2 regions of the Microbacterium sp. 01T413_2 genome follow, and region 1 is predicted to be linked to the other one. Evidence: riboswitches for the same ligand, from Rfam matches in the RefSeq annotation. Region 1 holds a riboswitch; the other holds the start of a gene.
What was found. A riboswitch is a leader RNA that binds a small molecule or an ion and turns the genes downstream of it on or off. The one in region 1 is predicted to bind FMN.
Positions count from the first base shown of each region.

Region 2: another riboswitch for FMN. It lies ahead of ribD (bifunctional diaminohydroxyphosphoribosylaminopyrimidine deaminase/5-amino-6-(5-phosphoribosylamino)uracil reductase RibD); the one in region 1 lies ahead of AC1DMN_RS14180 (6,7-dimethyl-8-ribityllumazine synthase).

Region 1 is NZ_JBFTQL010000028.1:1,035-8,504, forward strand. It holds partial or broken gene AC1DMN_RS14160 (SRPBCC family protein) at 1-347, opposite strand, end outside; gene AC1DMN_RS14165 (cation:dicarboxylate symporter family transporter) at 458-1,906, opposite strand; gene AC1DMN_RS14170 (ATP-binding protein) at 2,087-3,382, shown strand; gene AC1DMN_RS14175 (response regulator) at 3,379-4,071, shown strand; FMN riboswitch at 4,191-4,335, shown strand; partial or broken gene AC1DMN_RS14180 (6,7-dimethyl-8-ribityllumazine synthase) at 4,343-4,783, shown strand; gene AC1DMN_RS14185 (FAD-binding oxidoreductase) at 4,878-6,230, opposite strand; gene AC1DMN_RS14190 (FMN reductase) at 6,298-6,942, opposite strand; gene AC1DMN_RS14195 (LLM class flavin-dependent oxidoreductase) at 6,944-7,470, opposite strand, start outside.
Region 2 is NZ_JBFTQL010000008.1:56,265-63,734, forward strand. It holds gene trpS (tryptophan--tRNA ligase) at 1-806, shown strand, start outside; gene AC1DMN_RS06735 (endonuclease domain-containing protein) at 861-1,739, opposite strand; gene AC1DMN_RS06740 (GNAT family N-acetyltransferase) at 1,989-2,558, shown strand; gene AC1DMN_RS06745 (Fpg/Nei family DNA glycosylase) at 2,638-3,513, shown strand; FMN riboswitch at 3,595-3,744, shown strand; gene ribD (bifunctional diaminohydroxyphosphoribosylaminopyrimidine deaminase/5-amino-6-(5-phosphoribosylamino)uracil reductase RibD) at 3,798-4,910, shown strand; gene AC1DMN_RS06755 (riboflavin synthase) at 4,910-5,590, shown strand; gene ribA (GTP cyclohydrolase II) at 5,587-6,876, shown strand; gene ribH (6,7-dimethyl-8-ribityllumazine synthase) at 6,873-7,346, shown strand; gene AC1DMN_RS06770 (Fe-S protein) at 7,460-7,470, shown strand, end outside.

The DNA.
Region 1 (7,470 bases):
GTCGGGCGGCAGGTGAAGTTGTATTTCCAGACCGCGCGCGTGCCTCCGTCTACGGGTTCGAAGCGCCACCCCGCACCGAGCGTGCGGAAGAACCACGGGCCCTTCTCCATCACCATCCCGACGTTCGTCGGCGGCGCGTACGAGACTTAGTGGGTGATCATCGACAGCCCGAATCGCTGCCGGGTGAACGTGCGCACGCCCTTGGCCGGCGTCGTCGCGCCATCAAGGAAGTGCTGCGCGCGGATGAAGCCATCCCAGCGGCGCCGCACCTCTCCTGTGGTCTGCGAAACCGCGTACGCGAGCACGGGCGGGATGGGGACGACGACGACGGCCTGGACGACGGGCATGCTCCGACGCTATCGCCCCTGGTCGCGACGAGAGGCTGCAACGGCCGACGAGCCGAGGCGGGGAGCCGTCGTCTGCGCGCCCTGCCCCGGCTCGATCCCGCCGATTCGGGTCAGCCGCGCTCGGCGCGGGCCCGCGCCCGCTGCTGCTTCGCGGCCATCTCCTCGACCGCCGCGTGCCCGAGCGTCTCGGTGCTGACAGGCTCGGCTCCGTCCTGCACGGCCGGCTGCCCGTCGTGCCCCACGCCGTCCAGCAGCGACTCGTCGAACGGCCGTGCGCCGGAGAGCACCTGACGCACCTGCTCCGCATCGATCTGCTTCGTCCAGGTGCCGATGAGGATCGTGGCGACGGCGTTCCCCGTGAAGTTGGTCAGCGCGCGCCCTTCAGACATGAAACGGTCGATCCCCACGATCACTCCGACCCCGTTCACGAGATCGGGACGGTAGGCCTGCAGGCCACCGGCGAGGGTCGCGAGTCCGGCGCCGGTGACGCCGGCCGCGCCCTTGCTCGCGATGATCATGAACACGAGCAGGCCGATCTGCTCCGGGATGGACATCGGCTGCCCCAGACCGGTCGCGATGAACAGTGACGCCATGGTCAGGTAGATCGCGGTGCCGTCGAGGTTGAAGGAGTAGCCGGTCGGCACGGTGATGCCCACCACGGGCTTGGCCACACCCAGATGCTCCATCTTCGCGATCAGCCGAGGCAGTGCCGATTCCGACGAGGACGTCCCGACGATCAGCAGGTACTCACGCCCGAGGTACTTCATCAGCTGGAAGATGTTCACCCCGGCGACGAGCTTCAGGATCCCGCCGAGCACCACGACGATGAACACGATGCAGGTCAGGTAGAACGCGCCGAGGAGGATCCCGAGGCTCCAGATCGCCGCGACGCCGGTCTTGCCGACCACTGCCGCGATCGCGCCGAACGCACCGAGGGGGGCGAGCCACAGGATCATTCCGAGCACGCGGAACACGAGCGTCTGCAGGTGCTTGATCGCTCCCATGATGGGCGCGCCTCGATCCCCGAGCCCCTGCAGCGCGAAACCGACGAGGAGCGCGATGAAGAGCACCTGCAGCACGCTCTCGCCGGTGAAGGCGCCGAAGAACGTGGCGGGGATGATGCCGAGGATGAAGTCCTGCGTCGTCTTGGCCTCGGTCGTGGCCGCCTCGTAGGTCGCGCCGGCCATGTGCAGACCCTCACCCGGGTGGATGATGTTGCCGACGATCAGGCCGATCGCGAGGGCGAAGGTCGACATGACCATGAAGTAGATCAGCGCGAGTCCGCCGATCTTGCCGACCGTCGCCGCCTTGGCGATCGATCCGACGCCGATCACGATCGTGCAGAAGATGATCGGCGCGATCATCATCTTGATGAGGCTCACGAACCCCTTGCCGATGGGCTCGAGGCCCTGTGCGAACTGCGGGAACAGGAGTCCCACCGCTATTCCGAGGCCGACCGCCACGAGTACGGACAAGTAGAGCCAGGTGTGCTTGTCCCAGGAGTTCTTGCCGCGGCGCCAGTCGTGCCGCGGGAGTCTGAAACCTTCGGTGAGAGCCATCATCGCCTCCGCTGAGTGAACAGGACGCCCGCACCACGTCGGGCGGGCCGTGTCGACCATGGTGCGCAGCGACGACGCCCGGCGGCGAGTTCTGTTCGTATTGAAACCGGGGCGAAATCTGAGCAGGCCGCACTGCGCGCCGCGACTCGCGCATACTGTCTGAGGAGGTCCGGATCGGCGATGGCGACGACAAGACGCGGCGGCGTGCGCAGTGCGGCTTCGCGCGTGTTCGCGCTGCTGATCGGATCCGTGCTGCTGATCGGCGTGGCGATCGGCGCGTTCCTCACCTGGGAGGCGCAGACCTCGGCACGGCAGGAGGCCGAGCACGTCACGGCCGCGATCGCGCGGGCGCTCTCCGTCGCCCCGGAGATCGAAACGGCCGTGACCGCGACGGACCGTTCCGCCGCGGAGGCGGACCTGCGCAGCTACGTCGAGTCCGTGCGCACGGGCGCGGGGCTGGACTTCATCACCGTCATGGACGGACACGGCGTGCGGCTCACGCACCCGGATCCGGCGCAGGTCGGCGGGCACTACATCGGCACGATCCCCCGCGACGACCGCGCCCTCACCGAGCAGTACACGGGAACCCTCGGCCCGTCCGTGCGCACCATCGCTCCCGTCCGCGACGCCGCAGGGACGGTCGTCGGCTGGGTGTCGGCAGGGGTGACCGTGGAGTCGCTGGGCGGCGCCCTGCTGCGACGCCTGCCGGTGATCCTGCTCCTCACCCTGGCCGTCGTCGCGCTCGGCGCGCTGGGCGCCGTGTTCGCGCGGCTCGCGACACGGCGCATCACCGGCGATCTCGACGCCCGCGACGTGCGGGAGGCGGTGGCCGGCTACGAGTCGGTGCGCACACTCGGCGAGGCGCTGCGCGCACAGACGCACGAGCACGGCAACCGCCTGCACACGGCGTTGTCGCTCCTGGAACTCGACCGACGCGAGGAGGCGATCGCCCTGCTGTCGGAAACCTCCGCGCAGAGCCAGTCCGTGATCGATCAGATGACGCTGCGGGATGGGGATCCGACGCTCGGCGCACTCCTGCTGGGCAAGGCCTCGCAGGCGAAGGAGCGCGGCGTGCGCTGGCACGTGCACGTGGATCCGGCGGCGCCGCGCGCGGATCTGACCCCCGTCGACGCGGTCGCCCTCGTCGGCAATCTCATCGACAACGCCCTCGACGCCGCGTCTCAGGCGGAGTCCGGCGCCGACCGCTGGGTGCGTGTCGACGTGGCCGCCGCCGACGGCGGAGCCGTCGCGATCACCGTCTCGGACGGAGGTCCCGGCATCCCGGTCGAGCTCCGGGAACGGATCTTCGAGCACGGCTTCTCCACCAAGCCCAGCGAGCGCTCGGGGCGCGGAGTGGGGCTCGCTCTCGTCCGGGACATCGTGACGGCCGCGGGCGGAAGCGTCGAGCTCTCCACCGAGCCCACGGCATTCCGTGTGACGCTGCCCGGCATCGGACGTGAAGGGAGAACCGCATGATCGGAGTGCTGCTCGTCGACGACGACCCGCTCACACTCGAGCTCCACGCGGCCTACATCGCCCGGCTCGATGGGTTCGAGGTCGTCGGAGAGTGCACCGGCGTGCGGGCGGCGCTCAACGCCCTCTCCGCGGACGCGGGGCGGATCGACCTGGTCCTGCTGGATCTCACGATGCCGGACGGATCAGGCATCGACGTGCTGCGCCGCATCCGCGGTGCCGGCAGTGCGATCGAGGTGATCGCCGTGACCAGCGTGCGTGATGTCGAGGCTGTGCGGCGGATGTCGGCGCTCGGTGTGGCGCAGTACCTGCTCAAGCCCTTCCCGTTCGCGGTCTTCCGCGAGCGTCTGCAGCAGTTCCGCGATCGTCACGAACGCGCGGCCGGTCTCGCCGGTGCCGCCAGCCAGGAGGAGATCGACGCCCTCATCGGAGGTCCAGCGACCGGCACGATCGCCCTGCCGAAGGGGCTCGCCGCCGAGACGCTGCACGCCGTCACCGCAGTGCTGCGCGCGCACGGCGACCTCTCGGCCGGCGAGGCCGCACCTCTCGTCGGCGTCTCCAGGGTCACTGCGCGCCGATACCTGGAGCACCTCGTCGCGCAGCAGGTCGCGATCCGCGCCCCGCGCTACGGCACGCCGGGCCGGCCCGAGACGGCGTACCGCCTGGCCGGGGACGCCACCGCGCCGCGCTGAGGCCCGGTGGATCGCCGCTCGGCATTCGAGCCGCGACCGCGGCCGGCCAGGTCCCGGCCGCCAGGTCCTGCCGCGGAGATGCGGGGGTCCTGGTGGCGCGTCCCGCGGTGATAGCGTCGTCGTGTCCTCAGGGCGGGGTGCAAGTCCCCACCGGCGGTGTCGCGGCATGTCCGCGCGAGCCCGCGAACGGTCCCCATGGCGGGGACCGCCGATCCGGTGCGATTCCGGAGCCGACGGTCACAGTCCGGATGAGAGAGGACAGAAGGAGCAGTCCACCATGCCCAGAATCGCCATCGTCGCCGCGCAGTGGCACGCCGAGATCGTCGAACAGACGGTCTCCGCATTCGTCGAACGTCTCGCGGAGCTGGGCTTCGACGAGGTCGACGTGTTCCGTGTCCCCGGCGCGTTCGAGATCCCCCTGCACGCGAAGCGTCTCGCACGCACAGGGCGCTACCAGGGCATCGCCGCGAGCGCTCTCGTCGTGGACGGCGGGATCTACCGGCACGATTTCGTCGCCGGATCCGTCGTCGACGCCCTCATGCGCGTGCAACTGGAAACGGACGTCCCGGTGTTCTCCGCTGTGCTCACGCCGCACAATTTCCACGAGCACGACGAGCACCAGGACTACTTCCGTCGCCACTTCTCCGTGAAGGGCCGTGAGCTCGCCGAGGCCGCCTCGGCCACGGTGCAGAGCCTCGCCGCGATCGACTGACGACCGCTCGACGCCCGCACCGGGGCCCGACGCGGGTCGGCGTGCGCGCCGAGGCCCCGGCCGTGGCCGACGCCGCTGCGCTGCACAGTGGACCTCAGCGCGGCAGGCGTCCCTTGTGCAGCACGCCGTCAGGATCCGCGCTCGCTCGGATCGCCCGGAGCCGATCGAGGTCGGCCGCCGTGGCGCACCGCTCGAGCGTCTGACCGGGCGTGAGGAAGGTCGGCACCGTCCGGTCAGCCGCGACCGGGGCGAGCAGTTCGAGGAGGCCCGCGATGCTCGCGTCGCCGGGCTCGGCCGGCGCGCCCGGGAAGTTCGGCACGAGCGCATGCAGAAGCCATGACGCCGAGGCCAGAGAGGCGAAGCCGGACCGCCGTGGTGCGTCGAGGGCGCCCCCCAGCATGCGCAGATCGATTCCGACGATCGGCGACTGCTCGGGCGCCTGGCGGAACTGCACCAACGCGTCGATCGTGGCATCGTCGAGCCGGTCGAGGGCGAGGGAGGCGCCCCGGCCCGCGGTCGGATCCGTCGGCTCACCCGATGCCGCCGCGAGCGCGGCGGGCGAGGTGGGGCCTGAGGTCTCGCGCTGGACGGCGCCGGCCCGGCGCACGCCCTCCAGGAACGCGTCTGCCGCACCATGGGAGGACAGGGCCTGCACCGTCACGAAGCTCTTTCCGCGGATCTCCTCGGGCAGCATCGGCGCATCCGGCATCCGCATCGAGTTCGTGAACACGTTGAGCGTCGCCGGCGCGGACGCGGCGAGGTCCCGCACGGCGCGGATCACGGCAGCGGAGTCCGCCGCATCGAACGTCAGAGAGGCGCCCCACTGCTCCGGAGCACGAACGAGGTCGATCTCGAGCGCGGTCACGATGCCGACCACGCCGCCGGCGCCGCGGAGCGCCCACATGGCCTCGCGGTCGCTGTCGTCGTCGACGCGCTCGTGCGTGCCGTCGGACCGCAGCACCCACGCCGCGCGCAGGTTGTCGGAGCCGAGTCCGGCGGTGCGGCTGAACCAGGAGTGTCCGCCGCCGAGCGTGTACCCGGCGACCGAGACGACGGGGCTCGTGCCCGCGGGGGCCGCCCAGCCGGTGCCTTCCAGGGCGTCCACCACCGCACCCCAGCGCACGCCGCTGCCGACCACCACGACGCCGGCCTCGAGGTCGATGTCGAGCCGGTCGAACGCCGCCGTCCGGACGATCACGGCCCCGGCCAGGTCCCCGGAGGCGCCATGCCCGCTGGGCTGCACGGCGATCGGCGTTCCCGCCTCGCGCGCGGCGGCGAGGATCCTGCGCAGATCATCGAGACCGGCAGGCGTCGCCACCGCGGCCGGAAGCTGGTCTATCGAGAGGTTCCATGGGCGACGAGCCGCATCGAATCCATCGTCTCCGGCGCGCAGGAGGGAGCCGTCGAGCTCGCTGAGAAGGGCATCGAACGCAGTGAGAAGGGGCATGACGCCACCGTACGATGTCCCACGGACATTCGTCGGCGGTGTCACGCCCCGATGCTCTGAAGCCGGCCTACTCCCCCGCGAGGCCTCCGAGCAGATGACCGAAGGAGCGGCCTTCGCCGAGGTAGTTGCCCGGGTCGAACGGATCCTTGTCGGCCGCCGGCTCCCGGCGGGCCATCGCCTCGGCGAGCTCGCGCGCCCCGCGCTCGACGCGCGTGCTGAGCGGCGCGACCTCGTCGGCCTTCGCACCCCAGTCGCTCGACGCCGCGAACACCCCGGTGGGCACCGGCTCGGCGTGCAGGTAGGTGAACAGCGGACGGATCGCGTAGTCGATCGCGAGCGAGTGCCGTGCGGTGCCCGCGTTCGCGCCGATCAGGACGGGCTTGCCGGTGAGCGCATCCGGATCCAGCACGTCGATGAACGACTTGAACAGACCGGAGTAACTCGTCGAGAAGATCGGCGTCACGGCGATGATGCCGTCGGCCGAGATCACCGTGTTGATCGCCGAGTCCAGCGCCGGCGGCGCGAACCCCGTGAGCAGATTGTTCGTGATGTCGTGCGCGAGATCGCGCAGCTCGATCACGTCGACGCTGACCTCGGAGCCGAGCTCGGTGAGCCGGTGCGCGGTCTCCGCCGCGAGGCGGTCGGCGAGCATCCGCGTGGAGGACGGGTTGCTGAGCCCCGCGGAGATCACCGCGATGCGACGCGCGCCCATCTCAGTTCGCCCCCTTCGTGGCCGCTGCGCCGAAGGAGGAGCCGGCGGCGGCCGGAACCGCGCCGCCGTCCTGGTAGGGCGAGCCGGCGGTCAGGTTGTCACCGCGGTTCGCGCCGGGGCGCGCCTCGCGCGACGGCCCGTCGCCGTACACGGCCTTGACCCGGGCGGCGTGGGTCGGAGCGTCCGGCACGGTGGCGGGGCGGTTCTGCGCGAGTTCCTTGCGGAGCACCGGCACGACCTCGCCGCCCAGGATGTCGAGCTGCTCGAGCACGACCTTGAGCGGGAGCCCCGCGTGGTCCATGAGGAAGAGCTGGCGCTGGTAGTCGCCGTAGTGCTCGCGCATCGCGGCATAGCGATCGATGACCTGCTGCGGAGAGCCGACCGTGAGCGGCGTCATCTCGGTGAAGTCCTCCATCGACGGGCCGTGGCCGTACACCGGCGCGTTGTCGAAGTAGGGACGGAACTCGTCCACCGCGTCCTGCGAATTCGCCCGCATGAACACCTGTCCGCCGAGGCCGACGATCGCCT
Region 2 (7,470 bases), on a different contig from region 1:
AGTACATCGCGGCGGGGATCGAGCCGTCGAAGTCGACGCTGTACGTGCAGTCGCATGTGCGCGCGCATGCCGAGCTCGCGTGGATCCTGTCGACCATTACCGGGTTCGGCGAGGCCGGTCGCATGACCCAGTTCAAGGACAAGTCGGCACGGTACGGCACCGACGCGACCTCGGTCGGCCTGTTCACGTACCCGGTGCTGATGGCCGCCGACATCCTGCTCTACCAGACGGATGTCGTGCCGGTGGGCGACGATCAGAAGCAGCACGTCGAGCTGACCCGCGACCTCGCGGAGCGGTTCAACGCGCGCTACGGCGAGACGTTCGTGGTGCCGATCCCGGTGATCCAGAAGGACACCGCGCGCATCTACGACCTGCAGAACCCCACCTCGAAGATGTCGAAGTCGGCCGAGTCGGACGCCGGCGTGCTGTGGCTGCTGGACGACCCGGCCAAGTCGGCGAAGAAGATCATGCGCGCCGTGACCGACAACGAAGGATCCGTCCGGTACGACCGCGAGGACAAGCCCGGCGTCTCCAACCTGCTGACGATCTACGCAGCCCTCACCGGCCGTCAGATCGCGTCCATCGAGGACGAGTACGCGGGCCGCGGCTATGGCGACTTCAAGAAGGGGCTCGCCGAGGTCGTCGTGAACGAGTTCGGCCCGGTGCGCGACCGCGCGAACGAGCTGCTCGCGGATCCCGCCGAGCTGGACCGGATCCTCGCCGCCAACGCCGCCCGCGCCGACGAGGTCGCCGACCGGACCCTCGCCCAGGTGTACGACAAGGTCGGCCTGCTCCGCCGAGTCTGAGTCGGCGGTCGGGCGGGTGCTCGGCGGTGTTCGGCGTGCTTCGGCGTGCCGAACTCAGTCGATCCGGTGCTGCGCCGGCGCGTTCTGCGATCGGGCCCCGAGATCGACTGAGTTCGTGACGCTGCGGCGGCGTGCCGGTCGGAAGCCGCGCATGCCCCGCAGCGCCGCCACCACGCCCTCTCGGTCGTACATGATGTCCTCGGCGATCAGTCGCAGCACGCAGAGTCCCTGCGCCGCCGCCTGACGGTCCCGCGCGTAGTCGCGGCGCCGCTGCGCCCAGTCCTCGTGATGCGCCCGGGAGTCGCACTCGACCACGAGCCAGCCGTCGAGCAGCAGATCCACCCGGCCGAAGTCGAGCAGCACCTGCACGGCGACATCGAACCCCAGCGCGCGGGCGGCGATGCGCACGAGCGTCTCCGGTCCGGACTCCGCCCGCCCGTCCACGAGGCGACGGAGCACGCGCGTGCGCCGGGGGGCGAGCTCGAAGACCTCGTCGAGCCCGTCGAGGTCGATCAGCCCCTGATGGAGGGCGCTGTCCAGCGACGCCACGGCGTCCCGCGGTTCCTGGCAGGCGAGCGATTGCGCGAGTGCATCGACGAGGGGGACGGCGAGGTCGTTCCAGGGCGCGGAGCACGCCCGCCAGTGCCGGACGATCAGTGCCGAGGGGAGAGCGTGACGCGAGGAGTGCGGCGTCATCTGCAGGTGCAGCGGATGCCGTTCGCGGACGAAGACGCCGGCGAGCGCGAGCGCACTCACGCAGTCGGCCCGCCCGCCGAACCGTCCCGCCTCGAGCGCGTACTCCGGGCAGCGCGCCGTCGTGTACTGCCCCTGTCGCAGCCGGATCAGCGTCCCATGCTGCACCGCCTGCGCGATCATCCTGCCGGTATACCCCTGGGCGCGCAGTTCGAAGGTCCTGAATCGCTGGTCGATCATCCCCCCGAGGGTGGCCGTTCGCGAGTTGCCATGGGCTCTCGCCGCCGGAATCTGTGAAGACTGCGGATTCTGCCGCGCCTGTGCAGGACGATGCGGACGGCGTCGCCAGTTCCGGGCTCGGGCACTCGCCGTTCCGAACTCAGTCGATCGCGCACCGGATGACCTCGTCGATCGGTTCTGCGGCGGGATCGACTGAGTTTCGCACGTACGTGGACGATCCGGGCCGGGCGGCGGGCCTAGGCTGAACCGATGGAACCGGTCGAGCTGCGCACACCTCGCCTGGTCCTGCGCGCCCCGACCTCCGCCGACGTCGAAGCGATCTCGGAGGCGTGCCAGGACCCGGAGATCCCGCGCTGGACCACTGTGCCGAGCCCCTACGGTCGCGCGGACGCCGAAGACTACGTCCGGCTCGTCGGTGAGTGGTGGGAGGACGGATCCCAGAAGGTGTGGGCGGCGTACGCCAACGGCACGCTGATCGCGTCGATCGGACTGCATCACATCGTCGAGCACCCGACGGGCGGCGACGCCGAGCTCGGCTACTGGGTGGCCGCGCCTGCGCGCGGACGCGGATACCTCACCGAGGCCGCTTGCGCCGTGATCGACTGGGGATTCGCCGAGCTGGGTCTCGCCCGAATCCGGTGGCGCGCCGTGGTCGGCAACGTGCCGTCGGCGCGGAGCGCCCGGGCGCTCGGGTTCCGCTACGAAGGCCTCCTGCGGCAGGGACTGCCGGGGCCGCGAGGCCGGGACGACGGATGGAGCGGCGCGCTGCTGCGCAGCGACGACCGCGCTCCCGTGGACTGGCCGATCGACCTCGGCTGAGCCCTCCCCTGAGCGCTTCGGCGGCCGTCATCCGGACCGCCCTGCCCCCGATGTCGCACGGGGGTGGCAGGATGATCCCATGCCGGAGATGCCTGAGGTGCAGGGGCTGGTCGACTTCCTCGCGGAGCGCGCGGTCGGGCTCACCATCACCCGCGCCTCGGTGTCGGCGATCGCGGCGCTGAAGACCTTCGACCCGCCCGTGACCGCACTGGCGGGGTCACGGATCGACGGTGCAGCACGCCACGGGAAATTCGTGGATCTGACGCTGAAGAGCGACACCGAACCGCACCTGCACCTCGTCTTCCACCTCGCCAAGGCCGGATGGCTGCGCTGGTACGACGCCCTCCCCACCACGCTGATCCGCCCGGGCAAGTCGCCGATCGCGTTGCGGATCGCGTTCGACGACGGCAGCGGCTTCGACCTCACCGAGGCGGGCACGAAGAAGTCCCTCGCCGTGTACGTCGTCCGCGATCCGGCCGATGTACCCGGCATCGCACGACTGGGGCCTGACCCGTTGGATCCGTCCTTCACCCGCGACGTGTTCGCGGCGCTGCTCGAGGGCCGGCGCACGCAGATCAAAGGTCTGCTTCGGGACCAGGCGGTGATCGGCGGCATCGGCAACGCCTACTCGGACGAGATCCTGCACGCCGCCAGGATGTCGCCCTACGCGCCCGCCGGCGGTCTAAACGAGGCAGAGGTCACCGGGCTGTACGACGCGATGCAGTCGACGTTGCGTGAGGCCGTGGCAGAGGCGAGCGGCAAGCCGCCAGCCGAACTCAAGGACGCGAAACGACGAGGGATGCAGGTGCACGCCCGCAGGGGGGAACCCTGCCCGGTGTGCGGCGACACGGTGCGCAGTGTGTTCTTCGCCGACCGATCGCTGGAGTACTGCCCCACCTGCCAGACCGGCGGCAAGGTGCTCGCGGACCGTCGGCTGTCGCGGCTGCTGAAGTGAGCCGGAACGACATGGGGCGTCACAGATGCATCCGCCGGAATGAAACCGGCATCCGCGCGTTGACTAAGCTGAGAGCAACACAACGTGCTCCGGGGTCGGTGAGAATCCGAACCGGCGGTGACAGTCCGCGAACCGAGGATCCGACACGGATCCGAGGCCGATCCGGTGCAATTCCGGGACCGACGGTGATGCGAGCGAAGGCTCGCGAGTCCGGATGAGAGGCAGCACGCACGATCGACGTGCGCCCCGACCCCGGTGATCTGGACCAGGATGAAGAAGGCGACATGACGGCGACAGCGGCGGAGCGGGCGGCGATGACGCACGCGCTCGAGATCGCGCGCCGCGGCCCGCGCGGGCTGAACCCGCAGGTCGGCGCCGTGATCCTCTCCCCCACCGGCGACGTGCTCGCCGAGGGCTGGCACCGTGGCGCGGGAACCCCGCACGCCGAGGTCGATGCGCTCTCGAAGCTCGCGCCGGCCGAGCTCCGCGGCGCGACCGCCGTGGTGACGCTCGAACCGTGCAATCACACCGGCCGCACCGGTCCGTGCGCCCAGGCACTCATCGACGCCGGCGTGGCCCGCGTCCTTTACGCGCTCGACGATCCTGGCGTGCGATCCGGCGGCGGCGCGGAGCGGATGCGCGCCGCCGGCCTCGACGTCGTCGCCGGTGAGCAGGCCGACGCCGCCGAGGCTCTGATCGGCGACTGGCTCACGGTGCAGCGCCTCGGCCGTCCGCATGTGACGGTGAAGTGGGCGCAGAGCCTGGACGGCCGCGCCGCCGCGGCGGACGGATCCAGCCAATGGATCACCGGCCCCGCGGCCCGCGCCGACGTGCACCGCCGTCGTGCCGCGGCCGACGCGATCATCGTGGGCACCGGCACGGTGCTGGCCGACGACCCTGCCCTCACCGCCCGCGACGGCGATGCCCTGCTCCCCCGCCAGCCCGTCCCCGTGGTCATCGGCGCGAGGGAGACTCCCGCCGAGGCCGCCGTGCGCCGCCATCCGCACGCGCCGCTGTTCTACACCGAGCACGACCTCACCGCGATCCTCGCGGATCTCCGCGATCGTGGGATCCAGCGCGTCTTCGTGGAAGGCGGGCCGACCCTGGCCAGTGCGTTCCTCGCCGAAGGGCTGATGGACGAGGTCCTGGCCTACCTGGCCCCCGTGCTGATCGGCGGACCGAAGCTGGCCCTCGGCGACATCGGCGTGTCCTCGATCGGTGAAGCCCGGCGCCTGGTCGTCGATGAGTGGCTGCCGCTCGGCCCGGATCTGCTGGCGATCGCCCGGCCGGCCGCCGCCCAGGCGGCCGCCGCCGAAAACGACGCGACGGTGAACGCCGTCCCCGCAGACGAGAACACCTCCCGGAACGAACCCTCCCGGAGCGAAGGAGAAGCCTGATGTTCACCGGAATCATCGAGGAGATCGGCGAGATCACTGCGATCACGCCCGCCGGCGACGGCTGGCGCCTGACCGTGCGCGCCCCGAAGGCCGCGTCCGACGCGGTGCACGGCGAGTCCATCGCCGTGAGCGGCGTGTGCCTCACCGTGGTCGGATCCACCTCCGACGCCTTCGACACCGACGTCATGAAGCAGACGCTCGATGTCGCCGCGATCGGCGGCGCGACGGTGGGCACGCGGGTGAACATCGAGAAGGCGATGCCGGTCGGCGCCCGCCTCGGCGGCCACATCGTGCAGGGCCACGTCGACGGCGTCGGTGAAGTGCTCGAGGTGCGGCCCGGTGCACAGTGGAGCGTGCTGCGCATCTCGCTGCCGCACGACCTCGCCCCGCTCGTCGTGGACAAGGGATCCATCTCGGTCGACGGCACATCGCTGACCGTGAGCGCAGTCAGCGAGCCCCCTTCGACAGGCTCAGGGACCGATTCAACCCCACAGGACTGGTTCGAGGTTTCGCTCATCCCCGAGACCCTCGCGGCGACCACGCTCGGATCCCGCGCCGTCGGCGACCGGGTGAACCTGGAGACCGACATCCTCGCCCGGCACGTCGAGCGGCTGCTCGCGTTCCGTGCCGCAGACGCCGGCGCCGACCGCGCCGCCACACCGGAAGGAGGCTCGCGATGAGCCTTTCCACGATCGCCGAGGCGCTGGAGTCGCTCCGCGCCGGCCGCCCCGTGCTCGTCGCGGATGACGAGAACCGCGAGAACGAAGGCGACGTCATCCTCTCGGCCGAGCTCGCGACCCCCGAGTGGATCGCATGGACCGTGCGCTGGACCTCCGGGTACCTGTGCGCACCCATGCCCGCCGACATCGCCGACGCGCTGAACCTGCCCCCGATGGTCGAGGCCAACGAGGACGCGCGCAGCACCGCGTACACGATCAGCGTCGACGCAGCCTCCGGCGTCACCACCGGCATCAGCGCCGCCGACCGTGCCCGCACTTTGAACGTGCTGGCCGACGCGGCGTCCCTGCCGAACGACCTCATCCGTCCGGGGCACGTGCTGCCCCTGCGTGCGGTCGACGGCGGGGTGCGCCAGCGCGGCGGACACACCGAGGCGGCCGTCGAGCTGATGCGGCTGGCCGGTCTGCGCCCGGTCGGCGCGATCGCTGAGGTCGTCGCCGAGGACGGCAGCATGATGCGTCTGCCCGGACTGATGGAGCTCGGCGAGCGCGACGGGATCCCCGTGATCACGATCGAGCAGCTGATCGCGCATCTCAACGAGGTCGACCCACGGGACGAGGCCGACTGCGTCGCCAACAACACCCGTCGCCGGGTGAGCCTGCGCGCCGACGCCACCGTGCCCACGACGCACGGCGTGTTCCGTTTCCTCGCCTACAAGGACCGCATCACCGGCACCGACCACATCGCGGTCGTCTCGGGCGAGCCGACGGAGACGGCGCTGGTGCGGGTGCACTCGGAGTGCCTGACGGGCGAGGCGTTCGGATCCCTCAAGTGCGAATGCGGCCCGCAGCTGGAGGCGGCCCTCGACGCGATCGAGCAGGAGGGTGGCATCGTCATCTACATGCGAGGCCACGAGGGACGCGGCATCGGCCTGATCAACAAGCTGCGCGCGTACGCCCTGCAGGAGGAGGGCCTCGACACGGTCGATGCCAACCTCGCGCTGGGCCTCCCCGCCGACGCCCGCGACTACGCCGCGGCGGCCGGGATCCTCACCGACCTCGGTGTGAGGAAGGTGCGCCTTCTGACGAACAACACGGACAAGGTCGCGCAGCTGCGCGAACTGGGGCTCGATGTCATCGAGCAGGTGCCGCTGATCGTCGGAGTCGGCCCCAACAACCACCAGTACCTCGAGACCAAGCGCGACCGCATGGGCCACATCATCGGCGAGTCCGAGCTCGCCGCCGCCCTGGCCGCCAATGGTGCGGAGAACGGAAGGGACGACGAATGAGCGGCGCAGGAGCACCCACCACCGGCGGAATCGACGCGACCGGGCTCAATGTCGTGATCGTCGCCGGCACCTGGCACGAGACGATCACGGACGGCCTCATCGCGGGTGCCCAGCGCGTGCTCGAGGAGACAGGGGCGAACCACCGTCTGGTGCGCGTCCCCGGCTCATTCGAACTGGCCGTGGCCGCGCAGGCCGCCTTCGCGGGCGGTGCGGACGCGGTGGTCGCGCTCGGCGTGATCATCCGCGGCGGCACCCCGCACTTCGAGTACGTCTCGGCGGCCACCACCGATGGCCTCACTCGGGTCGCGCTCGACGCCGGCAAGCCCGTCGGCTTCGGCGTGCTGACGCTGGACGATGAGCAGCAGGGTCTGGAGCGTGCCGGCCTCGAGGACTCGAAGGAGGACAAGGGCGCAGAGGCGGCCGACGCCGCCTTGCGCACCGCTCAGGTCATCCGGTCGTTGCGGGGCTGATCGCCGCGACACGGAACGCCCACGGCATCCACACTCGGACGACTGCTCTGGCTGAACGCGCGATGAGGTGCGCCTTCCTGGTGCCGGAGCGATCCCAGGCCTAGCCTGAGGTCATGGAAACCCT